4 regions of the Mesorhizobium sp. WSM3868 genome follow, and region 1 is predicted to be linked to each of the others. Evidence: riboswitches for the same ligand, from Rfam matches in the RefSeq annotation. Region 1 holds a riboswitch; each other region holds the start of a gene.
The links. A riboswitch is a leader RNA that binds a small molecule or an ion and turns the genes downstream of it on or off. The one in region 1 is predicted to bind cobalamin.

Region 1 (3,459 bases):
TGCTCAGCATGCCTTTGAAGCGCGTGCGCACGGGCCGGCGATCTCCTGTTGCTGTCTGGCCAACAGTGAACAAAATGGGAACAAAAATGTCAAGCCGGGCACCGCTGACAGAGCTGGCGATCGTCGCCTTTGCCGTCATCGGCTTCCTGTTGCCGAGGCGCTTTAAGGAGGCAGGCTGGCAGCCGCCGGGATCTGATGGCAGAGAGATGCGGCTGGCCTGCTGCAGCCAGCCGCGGCCGGCGGCTTATGAATTCTTTGCTGCGGATCCGATCTCCACATCGTCCAGCCCCTTGGCCTTGTAGACGACGTAGGAGATCGCCCAGGCGGCGATGAAGATGCCGATAATGGCGAAGCCCAGATTGTTGAAATTGTCGTTGAGCGTGCCGACGCCGTTCCAGAAGCCGCCCGACAGACCAAACTTGTCACCGATCAGGCCGAGCGCCTCGATGCCGCCGATCAGTACTGCGACAAGGACCGACACCAGGGTGATCGTCATGTTGTAGTACAGTTTGCGGATCGGCTTGACGAAGGCCCACTCATAGGCGCCGAGCATCATCACACCATCGGTCGTGTCGACCAGTGACATACCGGCCGCGAAAAGCACCGGGAAGACCAGAATGGCTTCGAACGGCACGCCCTTGGCCGCTTGTGCCGCGGACACGCCGAACATGGCGACTTCGGTCGCGGTGTCGAACCCAAGGCCGAAGAGGAAACCAAGTGGGAACATGTGCCAGCTCTGCGACACCAGCCGGAACATCGGGCGGAAGACGCGCGCCAGGAAGCCGCGATTGTTGAGCAGCAGGTCCAGGTCCTCCTCGACAAACGCCCCACCGGCCCGCACCCGCCGATAGCTTCTGTAGATCGAGAAGAAGATGACGATGTTCATCGCCGCGATGGCGAGCAGGAAGAGTGCGGAAACGCCGGTACTGATCGTGCCGCCAATCTCCTGAAAGCTCTGGAAGCGGCCGAGCAGGGACGTTGCTGCCGCGATAGCCGCAGCGACGATGACGACGATCGTCGAATGGCCGAGTGCGAAAAAGAAGCCGACGGAGACCGGCCGTTTGCCGTTCTGCATCAGCTTGCGCGTGACGTTGTCGATGGCCGCTATGTGGTCGGCGTCGACGGCGTGGCGCAAGCCCAGGCCATAAATGACGAGAGCGACGCCAAGCAATGTCGGCTTGTCGTGGAAGGCGACGAAAGCCCACAGCCACGCCCCGACGTTGAAAATGGCGAGCGCGCTGTAGATTGTAATCAGCCTGGCCTTCAGGTCCGGCGCGGTTTTGTTCAGCATTTTCGATAGTTGGATCAGCATGGTTCTGCCTTTGACGTTGCCTGTCATCGCAGGGAACTCGCCCCGCCCTCCGGCCAGGCGCGCACACCGGATCACCCCGTCCGATGTTCTGCTTTGACGTCCGTGATGGCAGGTCTCCTGGCTCGCGGATTCCCGCCGCTTTCGCCTTCCCGGCCCATGCAGCCAGTGGCATCGTGAAAACGGCACGCCGCTTACAGTTGCGGGGGCAGCCACGGCTTTGGATTTCTCCGCACCGCGTTCCCTTTTGATCCCCGAAGGGAACCATCGGCGCGAATTCGCCACACCGCGATTGGCCAGTCAATCAACAACTCCGACGGCCAGCCGCCTCTCACGCCATCGTGACGAGATCGCCGCGCCCCCCCTCACACCCCCAGCGTCGGCTCGGTATTCACCTCCAGCGCCTCTTCCGCCTCGTCTTCTTCGCCAAGCACGTCGCCCTTCACCGGCAGCGCCCGGCCGATCCACATCGGGTCGATCAGGTGGTCGCGCTTGGGGTTGGTGGTGTTGGGATGGATGAGGATGCTTAGGCCGCCGTGGTTCAGCATCAGCCAAGGAACCAGCGTGGCAAAGATCTCGGTGGCGAAGGAGACCTGGTACATGGCTTGCTGGTGCGGGCCGACCGGCTCGTCGCGCCAGTTGCCCAGGCGCACGCGGAACCGTTCTGCGATGCGCTGGCGCAGCCATTCGGCATGCTGCCGCTCGGCTTCCCCGCCGTAGTAGATATGGGCGTGATAGCTGGCGATCTCGGCGATCGGCCTGACTTCGTTCATCGCGATGCTCCCCTTCGATGATTTTTTTGCGCCCGGCGGAACTCTAGCCGAAGCGCGGGCGCCTTGTCTGCAGCCGGCCGCGGTCTGCGCCTGCGGTCGGCAGGGTTGTCGGATATGGCGCTCCCCCGCTCCGTCTCGGCTGCGCCGAGCCACCTCTCCCTTCCACCTTGTGGGGGCGAGGAATTGCCAAACCGCCGAGGTTGCAACCGGCAGGAAGGATGGCAACGGCCGTTGTGCCTTTGGCCTAAATCACCGCGGTGACCGCGCCCTTCGCATTTAGGCGGCAGCCGACTTTCGCCTGCCTCACTTCGATGCCGCCTCGCCTGTCATAGTCTATGCGCACCTCGATCGGCGCGTTGAGCCCGCTTCGGCGTTGACGCAAGGGGCCGGCGCTGACCGTGTAAACACGCACGGCGCCGAGGGGCTTGGCGGCCGCCGCGATCGCGGCGCGACAGGCGCGCACCACGGCGGCCGGCGTGCCCCGTATCGCCTTCGGAGGTGACAGCGGCGCGATGCGATAGCCTTTGGTGACCCGCCGGAGGTCGCCGCCGGCGGATCTGGAGGGCCTCAGCACTGGAGGCAGCACAATGGTCTGCGTCGCGCTCTTGGCCAAAGCAGGAGCTGTCGGCACCGCGGCCGGGTTCTGCGCAGAGGCAGCCGATCCGCTGACGGCGGAAGGATCGTCGCCCGCGGCGGCGCCGCCCACGCTTGTCGACACGCCTGTGCTGGTGCTGCCCAGATTGCCGCCGGCATTGACGCCGAGCGATCCGCCGCCAGTCGATGCGCCGACGTTTGCGCCGCCGACACCGTCGGCACTGGCGCCCACGCCCGCCGACACGCCTTGCGAACCGGCGCCCAATCCGGCGCCCACGCCGATGCCGCCGACCTTGCCGCCGACGCCGACGTCAAGCGCCGAGGCAGGCCCGATCGGGATGGCGATCGCCAGCGCGGCTGCTAGGTATTTTTTCATGGCCAGACCTTTGTTCCAAGGCCAACCTTGTGTGGCTCCTCATCGAGCGTCCGCTCGACAGCGGTCTGCGAAGCCTTCGTCGCGCGAATGCGTGCCGAGCGATGGCGACTTCTCGCCCTGCCAGGCATCGGCCTCGGCGGTGACCGGCGCGGCTGGAGGCCGCTCGAAAGACGAATGATAGAAAAGCGGTCTCGGCAACGCCAAGCACTGAAAAAGGCTTAGGACTTCTCCTTTCAACTTAGCTGTCGACAGCAGGGCAAGTTTGAGCTCGCTTACGCGCTGCTAACGGGCAACTTTCAAATTAGTTTCAACTAAAATTCAACAGAACAAGGACACCACCGTGCCAGCGCCGGTTGCTGATGCCGACGCCGGGCTCTCGTCGGAGTGGCCCCGTCTCGCTTCGCCGG
Region 2 (3,459 bases), on a different contig from region 1:
TCTACTGGATCCGCGAATACATTCTCTATGTGCTCAAGGCAGGCCATATCGCCGTCATGGTCCATCTGATCGACGGGCAGGACGTTCCCGACGGCCAGGGCCAGATCGCCTATGCGCGCGAAGTGGTGACGAAGCGCTTCGCCGAGGCCAACATCCTTTTCGTCGTCGACCAGCTGGTGAAAGGCGCCATCCGCGCCATCACCGGGCTGATCGGCGGCATTGCTGCGTTCCTACCCATTCCAGGCTTGAGCGGTCTGGTGAGCTTCATCAACACCGTCATCCGCCTGTCGCTGACCTATGTCGACGAGATCATCCTCGGCTACAACATCCGCACCAATTCCAACTCGCCTTTCGAGACCGCCAGGCAAGGCGTCGTGCTCTATGCGCAGAACGGCAAGTTGATGGTCAAGAACGCCGTCTGGCTGGCGGTGATCATGTGGGGTGTTTCCTTCGTCATCTTCCTTTTGATGCTGGCGCCCGCCGCCGCGATCCTCTGGGCCATGCCGGGCCAGCTTGCCGGCTGGGCCTTCGTGTTGGCCATCGTCTTCGCCTGGGCCTTCAAGGCGGCTTTCATCGAGCCCTTCGCCATCGCTTCGCTGATGCAGGTCTACTTCGCCACCATCGAGGGCCAGGTCCCCAATCCGGAATGGGACCGGCGCCTGGCCGAAGCCTCGTCCAAGTTCAGGGAGCTGCGCGACAAGGCGCTCAGCCCCTTCGGCGGCTCGCGCTGGGATTCGCCAAGGACCGCTTGAGCAGCAGCCCCGGCCACGAAGGCCGCCTGATCACGGCTTCGCCCCTTCACGGGATCCAAGGCGAGCGATCGCCGATTTGAGCGGCGCCTCGCCGGCGCCGCAAAAGGTCTCGCTCATCACCAGCTCGGGCAGCGGCAGGCGCTTGCCCCAGCCATGCGCTTCGAGGTCGGGCCTCGGCGCGAATTCCGAGACGCGGCCGACGCAGAGATAGGCGATCGGCGTGACGTGCTCGGGGATCGACAGCAGTCGCTTCAGTGCTTCGGGCTCGATGATGCTCACCCAGCCGACCCCGACGCCTTCCGCCCGCGCCGCGAGCCAGAAATTCTGCACCGCGCAGACGGTGCTGTAGAGGTCCATCTCCGGATTGTGCCAGCGCCCGAGCGGCGAGTTCTTCGAGCGCTGGCGGTCGCAGGTGATGCACAGGTTGAGCGCGCTTTCGCAGATGCCCTCGAGCTTCAGCTTGCGGTAGAGCGCCCGCCGCTCCACCTCGATCGCCGGCAGTTCCTGTTCGCGCGCGGCCAAAAACAGGTCGCGCACCTGCCGCCGCCTTGTGGCGTCCCGGATGATGATGAAGTTCCAGGGCTGCATGTAGCCGACCGACGGCGCGTGGTGTGCCGCGGTGAGCAGCCGCGCCAAAACGCTGTCGTCGAGATCGTCGGCAAGGAAATGGCTGCGCACGTCGCGCCGGGTGAACATGGCTCGGTAGACGGCGTCGCGCGCCAATTGGTCAAAGTCATCGCCGCCGGCGGCGGCTGTTCGTGCCTGCATCGCTTGTCCCCTTGCGATAAGCAGTCCTCCGCCTGACCATGCGGATGACCATGTCTGCCGGGCCGGTCTTCTGGCTCGGGATCGACCCGCATCCGGCGCCTTCCCGTCTGGGACAGTGGCGTTTGCCGGCGCGGTCCCCCTCACAGCGTTGGGCACGCCACGGATTTCAACCGTGTTCCCGATTCTCCCGCGTTGCGGGCACCAGGCAGCGACGCGACCTTATCGCGAAGCCGAAGCCGGGCCAATGCCGCCAGCGACACGATTGGGCGCGATTTCCCCAATCATTCGGCGCTGAAACATGGCTATCCGTGCGACAGGTGCCTAGATTAGGCGCCATGACCACTCGTCTTTACACTCATCCGGTATTCCTGGAACACCTCACGCCGCCCGGCCACCCCGAGCGGCCCGACCGTTTGCGCGCCATCGAGCGCGTGCTCGACGACGAGGCTTTTTCGGCCCTCGACCGCGTCGAGGCGCCGGAAGGCGACGAGGCGACGATCCTTTACGCGCATCCGGAGGATTTCGTCGGCCGTGTCCGCGCTGCGATTCCTGAGACGGGGATCGTCTCGATCGATGCCGACACCAGCGCCAGCCCGAAAAGCTGGCAGGCGGCGGTGACGGCGATCGGCGCGGCCAACGCCGCAGTCGACGATGTGTTCGAGGGCCGTGCCGCCAATGTCTTCGTTGCCGCGCGTCCGCCCGGCCATCACGCCGAAAAAGCGACCGCGATGGGCTTTTGCCTGTTCAACACCGCGGCGATCGCCGCCCGTTATGCGCAGGAGAAGCATCTGGCCGAGCGCGTCGCCATCGTCGATTGGGATGTGCATCACGGCAACGGCACGCAGGACATTTTCTGGGACGATCCGTCGGTGCTCTATTGCTCGACCCACCAGATGCCGCTTTATCCGGGCACCGGTGCCAAGAGCGAGACCGGCGCCGGCAACATCGTCAACGCGCCGCTTGCGCCGAGCACCGGCAGCGACACGTTCCGCGACGCCTTCCTGTCGCGCGTGCTGCCGTCGATCGACACCTTCCAGCCGGATCTGATCATCATTTCCGCCGGTTTCGATGCGCACCATCGCGATCCGCTGGCCGCGATCAACCTGACCGAGGATGATTTCGACTGGGCGACCGGCCAGCTGATGGAGCGCGCCGGGCGCCACAGCGGCAACCGGCTCGTCAGCCTGCTGGAGGGCGGTTACGATCTGCAAGGATTGGCATTTTCGGTCGCCGCCCATGTCGGGCGGCTGATGAAGGGATGAATGATGGCTGATGAAGCTAACCAAGACGTCAAGGCGATGAGCTTCGAACAGGCGCTCGACGCGCTGGAGAAGATCGTCGATGATCTGGAGCGCGGCGACGTTCCGCTCGACCAGTCGATCAAGATCTACGAGCGCGGCGAGGCGCTGAAGGCTCATTGCGACCGCTTGCTCAAGGCCGCCGAGGACAAGGTCGAGAAGATCAGGCTCTCGCGCGACGGCAAGCCGGTTGGAACGGAGCCGCTCGACGCCGAGTGAGGTGTATTGATATTCAGGTGAGGCCGCCTGCAAACGCGGCTTTCTGCGGTTCCGGTGCTCAGGTGCTTCAAGTACGCTCTGGTCCGGTTCTCGGAACCCGCCATTTTCGGCTTGGTCTGACCTGAATCTCAACACACCTCGGTGCACAATGTCAGACCGGTTCGGGCAGAAAGCAGGTAAGGAGTTAAAGCATGTGCCGAAACATCAAGACCCTGTTCAACTTCGATCCGCCGGCGACCGACGACGAGGTCCATGACGCGGCGCTGCAGTTCGTGCGCAAGCTGAGCGGCGCGACCAAGCCGTCCAAGCGCAACGAGCATGCCTTCAACCACGCCGTCGAGGCGATCGCCGCCGCCGCGCGCGAGCTGCTTGACAGCCTCGAAACCACCCAGCATCCGCGCAACCGCGAGGAAGAGGCCGCC
Region 3 (3,459 bases), on a different contig from region 1:
AGCGTGGCGCGGATCCGCTCACCGCGCCGGTAATCTTCGAGACCGGTTCCGAAACCCTCGGTGTGAATGGCCATCTGGACCGTACCGCCGAGGGCGAGCGCTTGTGGTTCATTGAGCAATTGGGCTGGCTCGCGAAGAAAGTCCACATTGGTGATAGAAGCGGGCCGAAGACAGAGATCGATCTTCCGAAGGACGCCAGGTGGGCTAACTTCGGCGATTGGCTGGCGGTAAAGCCGCGCAAACCATGGACGGTCGCCGGGACGACCTATAGCGCCGACGCACTAATCGGCATTTCGCTTTCCTCTTTCCTTGCTGGAGAGCGTCATTTTAGTACCCTGTTTGAACCAGCCGAGAGGCGCTGTCTGCAGTCATTCTTCTGGAATGACGGGAAGCTCATTATCCACTACCTGGCGAACCTCGCTCCGAGATTCGAGGTGTTCACCCCAGGCCCGCAGGAATGGACACGCCGAGCCCTGGACGCCTTGCCGTCGCAAGGGACTGTTCACCTCTGGTCACTCGATGCGGCAGATCACGAGACCAATGGGGAGGTCCTGGTTTGCGTTCAGGATCCGATCACGCCGCCGCAGCTTTTGCTGTTCGATCTCAAGGCCGCGCCGCCTCTCAGCGCTTCAGCAATTCTGAAGCGCAGCCCGGAGAATTTCGACGCATCCGCACTGGTGATCACACGCCACGAGGCAGTCTCGATCGATGGTGAGATGATCCCCTATACGCAGGTCGGTCCACCAAACGGGAACGGAGATGCCCCAGTTCACCTTACCGCCTATGGCGGGTTCGGCATATCGCTCCTGCCCTCCTACAACTCCACCCTCGGCAAGCTGTGGCTCGAGCGCGGCGGCACGTGTGTGGTGGCCAACATCCGCGGCGGCGGCGAGTTCGGCACCTGCTGGCACGAAGCCGGGCGCAGGGAGGGCAAGCGTCTCGCCCATGACGATTTCGCCGCCGTTGCCGCCGATCTCGTGCGAAGGGGCATCACGCTGCCGAGGCGGATTGCCGCCCAGGGCGGCTCAAATGGCGGCCTGCTGATCGCCAACATGCTTACCCGCTATCCTGAGCGTTTCGGCGCGCTGTTCTGCACGGTTCCGCTTGTCGACATGCGCCGCTACACCAAGCTTCTGGCAGGCGCGAGTTGGATCGACGAATATGGCGATCCCGACAAGGCTGACGATTGGGCTTTCCTGAGTGAAATCTCGGCCTATCACGCCGCGTCGTCGGGACAGCCCTATCCGCCTATCCTGCTCGCCACCATGAGACGCGACGACCGCGTCCACCCGGGCCATGCGCGCAAGATGGCGGCAAAGCTGCAGGCCCTTGGCTATCCCGCTTACTTCTACGAGCCCAGCGCGGGCGGGCACGGCTACGGCAAGGACAATCGGGAGCGAGCCGCATTCATCAGCCTCGGTATCGGTTTTCTTCGCAGCGCGATCGGGTGGCATGCCGATGGCTTTCATAAAGGACCCGGAGCTCGACAAGGGCGAACTTCCGATGAGTGAGTACAGGTCGAGGACTGGGACAAGGTACAAACCGTGCGAGTACAGTTTGCACAATGCGCGCTAGCGCCTTGTCGATCTCAATCAATCGACGGAGCACTTCACACCACAGACTACAATTCTGAAGAGCAAGGAAAAATATCATGGCAACAAAGCGAATGAACGTGTCGCGGGGAGTAGCAGCGGCCGTCGTCCTGGTGCTGCTGGCACAGCAGGCTGTCGCGTTTCCAAAATCCCCCTGCGCGTCTTCCCCCTCCACCTCCCCCTTATTGCTCGCGCCCGTCTACGACACCGATCTGCGAGCCAAGCTTTGGGCAGTTCCGCCTGCCCGGCTCGGGGGCATATTCGGACGAAAGACCGACCAGCGCAAGGCGCTTTTCGCATAATCACATAAACATCTCGTTATATGGTATTGACAAGCAGCGAAGCTGCTGTGATTGTGCGCATGTCATGGTTCTCCGCGCGGCACTGCCGTAGCGGAGCTAAGAGGGAAGCCGTGCGATGCCGGCGCTGCCCCCGCAACTGTTAGCGGCGAGCCAAGCCCATTGATGTCACTGAGGCGAACGGCCTCGGGAAGACGGGCACAGGCTTTGACCCGCGAGCCAGGAGACCTGCCACGACGAACAACGTCCACGGGCGGGGTGTCCGGTGGTCGCGGTAGCTCGGCTTCGTGCCGCCTAACCCGCGTTCCTTGTCCCCCGCCCCAACCATCGGGGTATGGCATGACTGTCTCTCAACGAATTGCTGTAGCAACGCTCGGCGTGCCGCGTATCGGTCGACGGCGGGAACTGAAATTCGCGCTTGAAAACTACTGGTCCGGAAATTCTCCCGCTGCCGACCTGCTCGCGACGGCGAAGACGCTGCGTGCCGCTAGCTGGAGGGAGCAGCACGATCGCGGCGTGTCGAAAATCCCGTCAACCGATTTCTCACTTTATGACCATGTGCTCGACACAGTCGCCATGGTCGGCGCCGTGCCGGCACGATACGCCTGGACTGGCGGCGAGGTCCCACTCGATATCTATTTCGCCATGGCGCGCGGCAACCAAGGTCAGGCCGCGGATCGTGGACATGCCGGTGACGAGCATGCGGCCAGTCGGCATGGCCTTGCCGCGATGGAAATGACCAAATGGTTCGACACCAACTATCATTACATAGTGCCGGAACTCACGGACGATCAGAGCTTTTCCCTCTCGTCGGCGAAACCGGTCGATCATTTCCTCGAGGCCAAGGCGCTCGGCATCCACACTCGCCCGGTCCTGCTTGGACCGGTTACCTTTCTCAAGTTGGCGAAGTCATCTGAGAAAGGTTTCAACCCTATCGCGCTCCTGCCACGGCTGCTGCCTGTCTACGAGGTGCTCCTGCAGAGGCTAAAGCTCGCGGGAGCCGATTGGGTGCAGATCGATGAGCCGGCGCTCGTGCTCGATCTGATTCCCAACGAACGGGATGCGCTCCAATTCGCCTACTCCCGGCTGTCGAAAGCAGCACCCGAGTTGAAGATCATGGTCGCTACCTATTTCGGATCGCTGGGAGACAATCTCGAGACCGCAATTTCTCTGCCCGTGGCGGGACTGCACGTGGATCTCGTGCGCGCTCCAGAGCAGTTGGACGCCATCGGCCGGCTCGCGCGGAAGGAACTTGTGCTCTCGCTCGGGCTGATCGACGGCCGCAACGTCTGGCGCGCGAACCTGCCTGCCGTACTTGACCGTATCAAGTCGATCGTCGCCGATTGGCCGCTGGAGCGGGTGGAGATTGCCCCGTCCTGCTCGATGCTGCATGTGCCGATCGACCTGGACATGGAGACGGCACTCGATGCGGATGTAAGGTCGTGGCTCGCCTTCGCAACGCAAAAGACCGACGAGCTGGTCGTGCTCGCCCGTGCCCTGGCCGAAGGCCGGGACGCAGTTGCCGCCGAACTGGAGGCGTCGGCTGAGGCTGCCGCCGTTCGCGCGAC
Region 4 (3,459 bases), on a different contig from region 1:
GTCATGCCTCGCCATCAGGCCGCGGCCATAGATCGGCACCAGCCGCGACAGGTCCTTGTGGACGCCAGGGCAATGCAGGCATTCGTTGAAGTTCTCCCAGAAGATTTTCCAGTTGCAGTTCATCACCTTGGTGAGCCGGTGCCCGGGGACGAGCGTCTCCAGCGGCCAATTCGAAAGATCGCGGGAGGCGGAGTCGAAGGAGGCTTCCGCCGAGCCATCGGGATCCTCTGCGAGATTGATGAAGACGAGGCCGCGCCACACTGACAGCGCCACCCGGTAGAGCGGATAATTGTCCTTGTTGAAGCCTTCGGGCAGCGATTTCGATGGGATACGGACGAGATCGCCGCGCAGCGAATAGGTCCAGGCGTGGTAGGGGCAGGTGAGCAGCCTTGCCTTCAGCCGCCCTTCGCTTTCCTGGCAGAGCTGCGAGCCGCGATGCCGGCAGGTGTTGTGGAAGGCGCGCAAGCTCCCGGTCTCGTCGCGCAGCACGACGACCTCCTGCGAGCCGATACGCGCGGTTCGAAAGGCAAGAGGTTCCGCGAGATCGGCTTCGCGGCAAACCATGAGCCAGCTCCGATACCAGATCGCTTCGAGATCGAGCCGGTAAGCGTCGGCTTCCCGATAGGCGCTTGCAGGCAATGTCGGCTCGAGGCTGGTGAGGCCATTGTAGCGGCTGTGTTCCCTAGGATTTGGCTGCATGAGCGGCTCCCCTTGGCTGATGACAGCCGACACCCGGGCAGGACCGTTGTCAATTGCGCGGCCATTGTCGCTTCCGGATGCTGCCCTTAAGGTCACTTCGTAATCGCCTGCGGTTCCGCCGGCTGCCCAGGATTGCAAGCATGCCTGCAAGAACGATGTCGCTGACCGTGGAACTGGTCGCCCGCTGTTTTCGCGCGGTCGATGACCCGGGGCCCGACCCGGATGCCGAGCATCTCGTGGACAGCGACTATGAAGCCATGCTGGATGCATTCGAGGCCGAGCTACCTGCAACCGAGCCTCTCTGGCTGTTCGGCTACGGCTCGCTGATCTGGAAGCCCGAGATTGAGCATGTCGAGGAGCGCGTCGCCGTGGCACGCGGCTGGCATCGCTCCTTCTGCATGAAGATGACGCGCTGGCGCGGCACCAAGCAAAGCCCCGGCCTGATGATGGCGCTGGATCGTGGCGGCCAATGCAAGGGCGTTGCTTTCCGCCTGAACGGTGGTGACCGCCGGCAGGCCTTGGACAGGCTTTTTCGCCGCGAGATGACGCTGAAGCCGACCAGCTACCGACCTCGCCTGCTGCAACTCGCAACCGACAAGGGACCGTTGAGAGCGCTTGCCTTCGTTATCAATCGCAAAGGCACGACCTATGCCGGCCCACTCAACGAAGACGAGGTGGTCGACAGGCTGGCGACCTCGTGCGGCCACTGGGGTTCAGGCGCCGACTATCTCTACAACACCGTGAAGAACCTCGAACAGCGCGGTATTCACGACCGCCATTTGTGGCGATTGCAGCAGCTCGTCGCCGAGCGGATCGCCGGATCTTAGTCCGAAACCGGTGCCGCAATCACGCTGCGGCGTGACGGAATTTGGTTTGCCGGTCGCGACGATTCTGCCTATAGTCGATGGCGTCGTCGGTTCCGTTTTTGGAGCCAAGAGGGAATGCGGTGAGGGTGGAGTCTTTGCCCTAAGCCGTGGCTGCCCCCGCAACTGTGTGCGGTAGTCCTCTCCATAGACCACTGAGGTTTGTCCTCGGGAAGGTGGGGAAGGGTGCGAATCCGCGAGCCAGGAGACCTGCCGGCGACAGGAAAGTTGACTTCGATGCCCTCGGGTGGAGGGCGAAAGGACAAGACATGAATACCGCTTCCGTCGCCCTCGGCGCCTCCGTCTCCTCGCAGTCGCGCATCATGCAGCTGGCTCTCGCCGCGCTGCTCGGCATTTTCGTCGTCGGTTTTGTCGGCTTCTCGCACATCGATGCGGTCCACAACGCTGCCCACGACTATCGTCACTCGATGGCTTTTCCCTGCCACTGACGAAGGCCCCGATATCATGAATCTGTTTCGCAACGTCGTGTTCGTCGCGGCGATCGCAGGGCTCGTGGCGGGCATCGCGCTTGCCTGCATGCAGGCCTATGCGACCGTGCCGCTGATCCTCAAAGCGGAAGTCTATGAAAAGGCGGGCGGCGGTCATCACCACGACCATGCCGCCAACACTGGAACTAGCACTGCCATGAGCTCGGCCGAACCGGCGGGCAATGCGATGAGCAGCGCCGTTCCTGCGTCGACGGAAGCGGCCGCTCCGACCGAGGACGAGGGCTGGGCTCCGGCCGACGGCTTCGAGCGCTTCGCCTTCAACGTTGTCGCCAACATCGTCACCGGCATCGGCTTCGCGCTGATCCTGGTCGCGGTGTCGGAATTCGCCGGTGGCATCGGCAGCTGGCGCCAGGGCGCGTTCTGGGGCCTTGCCGGTTTTGCGGTTTTCACGCTCGCGCCCGGCCTCGGCCTGCCGCCGGAACTGCCGGCCATGCCGGCGGCAGAACTTCTGCCGCGCCAGATCTGGTGGATTTCGACGGTGGCCGCAACCGCGGTCGGCCTTGGATTGATCGCCCTTCGCAAGTCGCTGCCCTTGGCAATTCTGGCGGTCGTGCTGATCGTCGCTCCGCACGTAGTCGGCGCGCCGCAGCCCGTCAGCTTCGAGACGGCGATTCCCGAGGGGCTGCACCATCAGTTCGTGGTGGCGGTGACCCTCACCGATCTGGTCTTCTGGCTGGTGCTCGGTGCGGCCGTCGGTGTGGTGCGCGGGCGCTTCACCGGTACATCGACCAGCCTGCGCGACAGCTTTGCCTGATCGCGCGGAGGGCCATCTGACCTTCATCTTAGGCGGTGCGCGCTCCGGCAAGAGCGCGCATGCCGAGTGCCTGGTGGCGGCAAGCCCGTCGCCTTGGGCCTATATCGCAACCGCGCAGGCCTATGACGAGGAGATGCGCGAGCGCATCGCGCTGCATCGCTCGCGCCGTGGCGAAAGTTGGGTCACCGTCGATGCGCCGCTCGACTTGGTCGGCGCGATCGGGGCTTTGCCCGATCACCAGCCGGTGCTGATCGATTGCCTGACATTGTGGCTGAGCAATCATATGCTGGCGGACCACGATATCGCGGCCGAGTGCCGGCGGCTCACGGATGTGCTTTCGCAGCCGCGCGGACCGTGGTTTGTGGTCTCCAACGAAGTCGGGCTCGGCATCGTGCCGGACAATGCGCTGGCGCGCCGGTTCCGCGACGCCGCAGGGCGGCTCAACCAGCAGGTCGCGGCTGTCGCCGACAGCGTGCTGATTATGGTGGCGGGGCTGCCGCTCAAGGTGAAGTGACATGGGCGAGATCAAAGACACGATCATCGACGACAAGGATGCCGAGCGCCATCGCGCGAAGATGGCCAAGCGCAAGGCGGTGCAGGATGCCGAGGTGGCCGGCAAGACGATCGAGAAGGG

Region 2: it holds a riboswitch for cobalamin, as region 1 does, so the genes downstream of both, bluB (5,6-dimethylbenzimidazole synthase) here and CK221_RS15475 (HoxN/HupN/NixA family nickel/cobalt transporter) in region 1, are expected to answer to the same signal.
Region 3: it holds a riboswitch for cobalamin, as region 1 does, so the genes downstream of both, metE (5-methyltetrahydropteroyltriglutamate--homocysteine S-methyltransferase) here and CK221_RS15475 (HoxN/HupN/NixA family nickel/cobalt transporter) in region 1, are expected to answer to the same signal.
Region 4: it holds a riboswitch for cobalamin, as region 1 does, so the genes downstream of both, CK221_RS16850 (CbtB domain-containing protein) here and CK221_RS15475 (HoxN/HupN/NixA family nickel/cobalt transporter) in region 1, are expected to answer to the same signal.

Annotation. Positions count from the first base shown of each region.
Region 1 covers NZ_NSGB01000008.1:149,887-153,345, reverse strand. Annotated here, with positions in the region: gene CK221_RS15475 (HoxN/HupN/NixA family nickel/cobalt transporter) at 245-1,312, opposite strand; cobalamin riboswitch at 1,402-1,593, opposite strand; gene CK221_RS15470 (DOPA 4,5-dioxygenase family protein) at 1,675-2,082, opposite strand; gene CK221_RS15465 (hypothetical protein) at 2,327-3,052, opposite strand.
Region 2 covers NZ_NSGB01000006.1:308,171-311,629, reverse strand. Annotated here, with positions in the region: gene CK221_RS13015 (hypothetical protein) at 1-752, shown strand, start outside; gene bluB (5,6-dimethylbenzimidazole synthase) at 783-1,520, opposite strand; cobalamin riboswitch at 1,563-1,741, opposite strand; gene CK221_RS13005 (histone deacetylase family protein) at 1,856-2,782, shown strand; gene CK221_RS13000 (exodeoxyribonuclease VII small subunit) at 2,786-3,037, shown strand; gene CK221_RS12995 (DUF2277 domain-containing protein) at 3,229-3,459, shown strand, end outside.
Region 3 covers NZ_NSGB01000001.1:661,518-664,976, forward strand. Annotated here, with positions in the region: gene CK221_RS02980 (prolyl oligopeptidase family serine peptidase) at 1-1,511, shown strand, start outside; cobalamin riboswitch at 1,943-2,142, shown strand; partial or broken gene metE (5-methyltetrahydropteroyltriglutamate--homocysteine S-methyltransferase) at 2,231-3,459, shown strand, end outside.
Region 4 covers NZ_NSGB01000009.1:188,309-191,767, reverse strand. Annotated here, with positions in the region: gene CK221_RS16860 (aromatic ring-hydroxylating dioxygenase subunit alpha) at 1-699, opposite strand, end outside; gene CK221_RS16855 (gamma-glutamylcyclotransferase) at 840-1,526, shown strand; cobalamin riboswitch at 1,597-1,795, shown strand; gene CK221_RS16850 (CbtB domain-containing protein) at 1,832-2,011, shown strand; gene CK221_RS16845 (CbtA family protein) at 2,028-2,825, shown strand; gene cobU (bifunctional adenosylcobinamide kinase/adenosylcobinamide-phosphate guanylyltransferase) at 2,818-3,339, shown strand; gene cobO (cob(I)yrinic acid a,c-diamide adenosyltransferase) at 3,341-3,459, shown strand, end outside.